2 regions of the Sphingomonas sp. G5 genome follow, and region 1 is predicted to be linked to the other one. Evidence: predicted binding sites of a transcription regulator. Region 1 holds the regulator's gene; the other holds the start of a gene.
The links. The regulator LexA, encoded in region 1, represses DNA repair genes until DNA is damaged. The targets are predictions, from matches to a motif close to GTTCCNCNCTTGTTCT.
Positions count from the first base shown of each region.

Region 2: radA (DNA repair protein RadA) is a predicted target of LexA. The motif match lies at 1,950-1,965, and genes of this name have one in related genera.

Region 1 is NZ_CP109660.1:1,159,728-1,163,143, reverse strand. Features, by position in the region: gene NE358_RS05575 (histidinol-phosphate transaminase) at 1-544, opposite strand, end outside; gene NE358_RS05570 (LysM peptidoglycan-binding domain-containing protein) at 600-950, opposite strand; gene lexA (transcriptional repressor LexA) at 1,209-1,898, shown strand; gene NE358_RS05560 (S9 family peptidase) at 2,050-3,416, shown strand, end outside.
Region 2 is NZ_CP109660.1:411,260-414,675, forward strand. Features, by position in the region: gene radA (DNA repair protein RadA) at 439-1,806, opposite strand; gene NE358_RS01955 (L-lactate dehydrogenase) at 2,064-3,017, opposite strand; tRNA gene NE358_RS01960 (tRNA-Ser) at 3,331-3,416, shown strand, end outside.

The DNA of each region.
Region 1 (3,416 bases):
ACACCGCCTCGACGACGTCGAGGCGCAGGGGGGTGCCCGTCGGGTTGTTCGGCGCGCAGAGGAAGACGATGTCGGGGCGCTGCTCGCGCACCTGGGCGGCGGCCGACTCGGGCGACAGGGTGAAGTCGTGCTCGCGTTCCCCGACAATCCAGCGCGCGCCCGTGGCACGCGTGAGGATCGGGTACATCGAATAGGTGGGGGCGAAGCCCATCGCCGTGCGACCGGGGCCGCCAAAAGCCTGCAGAATGTGCTGAAGCACCTCGTTCGAACCGTTGGCCGCCCAGATCTGGTCGGGGTTCAGACCGTGCCCGAGGTATCCCGCGAAGGCCTCGCGCAGACCGGTGAACTCACGGTCGGGGTAGCGGTTGACGTCCCGCAACGCCCGAGCCACGGCATCGAGGATGTCGTCAGCCACCTCGGACGGAACGGGATGCGTGTTCTCGTTGACGTTGAGCGCCACGGGCAGTGCGGCCTGCGGGGCTCCGTACGGGGTCATGCCCCGCAGATCGTCGCGAAGAGGAAGGTCGTCGAGGCGTACGGTCACCTCACCCATCGTAGGCGTCGAGGGAGGGCGGAGTGCGCGAGCCGGGTCGGGGCGCTCAGGCCGCGGGGGCGTACTCGGCGGGGATCGCGATGCGCTGACCCGCCGACACCGAGCCGCCGGGAAGAGCGTTGAGGCGAGTGATCTCGGCGACCACGTCACGCGGGTCGGCCGAGGGGGCCACGTCTTCAGCGATGGACCACAGGGTCTCGCCGCTCATGACGGTGATCTCGGTGAACGCCCCGGCGGGGGCGCCGGCGTCGCCGGACGCAAGGGCGGACCCGCCGCCGACGATCGCCACGGCAAGCACGGCGACGATCGGAAGCGAGACGAGGAACGCCACGACACGACGGCCGCGCGCGGTGATGCGCAGGCGGGTGGACGGGGCGGTGAGGGCGATGCTGCTCATGATGTGCTCCTTGGTGGGGAGAGATTCGCACCCCGCCCTCGGCCGGGAGGGCGGTGGTGCGAATCTGTATTCCGAATCTATCTTCGAACCTGTTCGAGTGTCAAGACGTCGTGTATCGCATACGAATCGAACGCGACACGCGTGGGGCTCCGTGTCATTCGGGTCGTCGACCGGATACGGTTTCGACACGGAGACCTCATCACCAACCTCCGACATTCGAATTTCCGCCGTGGTTCCCGCGGCGCGAGGGGAGCACAGATGACCGACGCGACGACCGCTGCCGGCCGCGAGCGGCCGCAGACGCGGCGGCGGAAGAACCTCAGCGACAAGCAGCTGGCGATCCTCGAAGTGATCCAGCGCTCGATCGCTCGGCACGGGTATCCGCCGAGCATGCGCGAGATCGGCGACGCGGTCGGCCTCAAGTCGCTCTCGAGCGTCACCCACCAGCTCAATCAGCTCGAGCTCAGCGGATATCTCCGTCGCGACCCCGGCAAGACACGTGCGATGGAGGTGCTCATCGATCTTCCCGGCGCCGCCGCCGAGAACCCCGCCGACACCGCCCCCGCCCTGGGCGACGCCGCCCTCGTGCCCCTGGTCGGTCGCATCGCCGCCGGCGTGCCCATCACGGCCGACCAGCAGGTCGAGGAGATCTTCCCTCTCCCGCGCCAGCTCGTCGGAAAGGGCGACCTGTTCATGCTCAAGGTCTCGGGCGACTCCATGATCGACGCGGCCATCTGCGACGGGGACTGGGTCGTCATCCGCTCTCAGGCCACCGCCGAGAACGGCGAGATCGTGGCCGCCATGCTCGACGACGAGGCGACCGTCAAGACGTTCCGCCGGCGCGACGGCCACACCTGGCTCCTCCCCCGTAACAGCGCGTTCGAGCCGATCCTCGGCGATGAGGCGGTCATCCTCGGTCGCGTGGTCGCCGTGCTGCGCACCGTCTGATCGCACCATCCAGGGCCGGATGCCCGCACGCGCGGCGGCATCCGGCCCTCTGCACGCTCCGGGCCGCTCGGCACCTCACCCGCCTTCGGGTTCCCACGGATGCGGGGCGATCGCCGGGTCGAATGTCGGAGCCCCTGCCTAGGCTGGTGTCATGACTGACACGCTCCCCTACGGTTCCTGGCCCTCCCCGATCACGGCCGGGTCGGTCGCGCAGGCGTCACCGCGGGTCGACGGAGCACGGCTCGTGGGCGACGAGATCTGGTGGGGCGAGTCCGTCCCCCACGAAGCGGGTCGCGTCGCGGTGAAACGCCGCCGGGCCGACGGCTCGATCGATACGGTGCTCCCCGCACCCGCCAATGCGCGCTCCGCGGTCCACGAGTACGGCGGCGGCGCGTGGACGGCGTCCGACGACGGTGAGCTGTACTACGTCGAGAAGACCGACCAGCGCGTATACGCGCTCCGTCCGGGCGAGACCGCGCGGGCGCTGACTCCCGCCGACGACGCCGTACGCCACGGCGGCCTCCGCTGGGAGCACGGCGTCCTCTTGGCCGTCCGCGAGACCCACGGCTCTTCCCGAGTTCCGCGCCGGGCGATCGTGCGCATCCCGCTCGACGGAACGGTCGAGGTGCTCGCCGAGGGCAGCGACTTCCTCGCGCAGCCGGCCCTCTCCCCCGACGGTCTGCGTCTGGCCTGGGTCGCCTGGAACCACCCCGACATGCCGTGGGATGCCACGGTCCTGCGCGTTGCCGACCTCGAGACGGGATCCGTCCGCGATGTGGCGGGCGGCGAGGCTCGCGCGCCGCTGCAGCCCGTCTGGATAGCGGACGACGAGCTGCTCTACGCCGACGATCCCGACGGGCGCTGGAACCTCTTCCGCCGCCCTCTCGACGGCGACGCCCAGGCCCTCGCCCCCGCTGACGCCGACACCGGCGGCGGCCTGTGGGTCCTCGGCACCCGGTGGTTCGGGGCCGCCGCCGACGGGCGCGTCGTCGCGGTCCGCACGAACGGAGCCGACGACATCGTCGAGATCGCCCCCAGCGGCGTGCGCCCGGTCGGGGTCCCCGTCGTCGCGGGAGCAGCGATCGACGATGTCCGTGACGCGCGCGTGCTCGTCTCGGGGTCCGATGCGGGCGGACGCTCGGGACTCTGGCTGGTCGACCTCGACTCCGGCTCGGTCGAGCTCGTCACCGGCGGTGCCGGCTCCTGGGGGGACGAATGGATGCCGGTAGCCCGCGCCCTGTCGACCGACGGCCCCCACGGCCCGGTGCACGCTTTCGCCTACGCCCCGACCAACCCCGACGTCACTCCCGCCGCAGACGAGCGGCCGCCCTACGTCGTCCTCGTCCACGGTGGACCCACCTCGCACGTGGGTCCTGCCCCCTCGGCGAAGACGGAGTTCTTCACCAGTCGCGGGATCGGCGTTCTCGACGTCAACTACGGCGGCTCCACCGGTTACGGGCGCAGGTACCGCGACCGACTCAAGGGACAGTGGGGCGTCGTCGATGTCGATGACGTCGC
Region 2 (3,416 bases), 750 kb from region 1:
CCGCCGCCCGGGGACCGACGCCCGGGGTCTTCCCCCGGCGCGGGGGCGGTGGGGTGTCGCACTGCCCGTTGAGTGTCCAGAACACCCGGAGCATTCTGAATTTCGTCCGGGTGTTGTGGACACTCGAGCGTCGGATGGGGCGGGGGCGTGTGGGCGAGCGACCGGGCGGGTGAGAGGCGGAACTCGCGCGGGTGAAGGGCTCGTGCAAGACTCGGGGACATGGAGTACCTGATCGTCGGTGCCGTATGCGCCGCAGGACTTGTCATCCCCGCCGTTCTCGGGATGACGTCGCCGCACCGCCGCCGCCGGTCTTCTCCTCCCGGCCGTTGACGATCGCACGGGAGCGGTGTCCCGTGGGGCCACCGGTTCCTGAGAACTCGCGACCGCTCGATCTCACCGCATCGGTCTGCTGGAGGCGCTTTATGCTCCGGGTGCGTCTCAGAACCCGGGTTCGCTGTCGTCGCGGGGCAGGCCGCGCACCTGCAACTCGTTGAGGGCCTGCGCGAGTTTTCGCGACGAGGCGTCGAGGACGGTGTGATAGCCGAGCCGCTTCGCCTCTGACGCGCGCTGAGCGGCCTGCGTGACGTTGCGGATCTCGCCCGTGAGGGTGAGCTCGCCGATCGCCGCGAGGCGCTTCGACACCTTGCGGTTCTTCACCGCGTTGGCCACCGCGATCGCGATCGCGAGGTCGGCCGCGGGTTCGACCAGGCGCACCCCGCCGACGGTGGAAACGTAGACGTCGCGATCCGAGAGCGTCAGGCCCATTCGGCTCTCGAGCACGGCGAGCACCATCGCGACGCGCGAGGAATCGACGCCGTTGACGATGCGGCGCGGGTTGGGCGCCGTCTGCCGCACGGCGAGGGCCTGGATCTCGACGGGCAGAGCGCGCCGCCCCTCCATCGCGATCGTGACGCACGTGCCGGGTTCGGGCTCACCGTGGCCGAGGAACAGCGCGCTCGGGTCGGCGACCTCGGCGATACCCGTGCCCGTCATGTCGAAGCACCCGACCTCGTCGGTGGGGCCGAAGCGGTTCTTGAGTGCTCGCACGAAGCGGAGCGAGGTCTGCCGGTCGCCCTCGAAGTGGCAGACGACGTCGACCAGGTGCTCGAGGATGCGGGGCCCCGCGATCGACCCGTCTTTCGTGACGTGGCCGACGAGGATGACGGGGAGGCCTCGTTCTTTCGCCACACGGATGAGGGCGGACGCCACCTCGCGCACCTGGGCGGGCTGACCCGCCGCGCCGTCGCTGTGGGCCGACGACACCGTTTGCACGGAGTCGACGATCAGCAGTCCCGGCTCGACCTGGTCGATGTGCCCGAGGATCGTGGCGAGATCGGTCTCGGCCGCGAGGAAGAGCTCGTCGTGCAGGGCCCCGGTGCGCTCGGCGCGCAGCCGTACCTGCGCCGCAGACTCCTCTCCGCTGGCGTAGAGCACGCGCCGACCCGCGCGGGCGCTCTGGGCGGCGACCTCGAGCAGCAGCGTGGACTTGCCGACGCCCGGCTCCCCACTCAGAAGGATTGCCGCGCCCGGCACGATGCCGCCGCCCAGCACCCGGTCGAACTCGCCCACTCCGCTCGTGCGGCGTGGGGCGTCTTGCGTGTCGATCTCGGTGATCCGGCGCGCGGCGCGGGCGGCCCCGGGAGCGACGGGCGTGATCGACCGCACGATCCCGGTCTGTTCCGCGGCCTCGACGACCGTGCCCCACGACTGGCACTCGCCGCAGCGCCCGACCCACTTCAGCGTCGTCCACCCGCACTCGGTGCAGCGGTACGGGGCAGGGGCTGCAGCGGGACGTCGGGATGCCATGTGCTCAGGCTACGCGGGGCCTCCGACATCGCCGCGCCGGGCCGCGGCATGCGGTGGTCGCACGTCCGGCCGGGGTCCCGGCATCCGGGATCTGCCCCGCCGGTGCGCAGCCCGAGGCCACGCATAAACGCGATCCACGCGCATAAACACGTGCAGAACGCGTTTATGCGACTCGATCGCGTTTATGCGTGAGACGGAGGCGATCGACGCACGTACGCCGGGTGGGCGCGCGCTGAACCCACGGGGTCGACCGGTGGTCAGTCGCGGAGCGACCCCGCGACGGTTGTCAGAGCGTCGGCGGAGCGGCGCAGCAGCGTCAGCTCGGCGTCGGAGAACGGCGTGCCCGGGAGGGGAACCGCTCCGCGCGCCGAGACGATCGAGGGCACCGACAGGGCCATGCCGTTGACGCCGTGGAAGCCCTGCAGCACCGTACTGACCGGCAGGATCGCGTGCTCGTCGCGCAGGATGGCCTCGACGATCCGGGCGCTCGACAGGCCGATCGCGTAGTTGGTCGCGCCCTTGCCCTTGATGACCTTGTACGCGGCGTCGCGGACGTCGACGGCGATCGCGTCCAGTTGCTCGCGATCGAAGCGTGTGCCGTCGGGGAGATCGAACTCGGTGATCGGCACGGAGCCGATCGTGGCCGTCGACCACAGCGGAAACTCGGTGTCGCCGTGCTCACCGACGATCCAGGCGTGCACGCTCGAGGTGGCGACCCCGGCGCGCTGCGCGAGTTTCCAGCGCAGGCGCGAGGTGTCGAGCACGGTGCCCGAGGCGAAGATGCGGCGGCTGGGCAGGCCCGTGGCCTCTTGAGCCAGGACCGTGAGCACGTCGCACGGGTTGGTCACGATCACGTAGATCGCGTGCGGGGCGACGTCGAGCAGCTTCGGCATCATGTCGCGGATGATCGCGGCGTTGGTCGCGGCGAGCTCGGTGCGGGTCTGGCCCGGGTTCTGCTTCGCGCCGGCCGTGATGACGACGACGTGCGAGCCCGCGGCCACCGAGACGTCGCTTCCGCCGGTGATGTCGCTCGACCCGGTGAACTGCGTGCCGTGGGCCAGATCGAGCACCTCGGCCTCGACCTTCTCGGCCGCGATGTCGTAGAGCGCGACATGCCGCGCCGACCCGCGGATCAGGGCGGCGTACGCGACGCTCGCGCCCACGCTCCCGGCCCCGACGACCGTCAGCTTCGAGTTCTCGATCACGCTCATGGCTCGATCCTGGCAGCGGGGGAGGGCGGCTTCCAGCGTGGTCGTTCGACGGTGGACGAACGGATGCCAGGGGTCGAGGGCTGCGCCATGCGCGACGTACGAGGGCGCGGGGCCGGCGGGTTGCGGCGCTCCCGTGCGGTCGCAGTGGTGCGTGCCGAACTCCGGAGTCTTCGGACACCGGCGACCGCGCGTGGCGGTGTCGCGGGCGAGCGACGCCGTTTCTCCGGACTGCGGCGACACCTCCCCGATCCCATCCGGCCATCGACAGGCAGCCGATTCGCGGCATCCTGAAGTGTGTCGTAAGCTATTCGGCGGTGACGTGTCCGAGCGGCCGAAGGTGCAACACTCGAAATGTTGTGTAGGTTCACCCCTACCGTGGGTTCAAATCCCACCGTCACC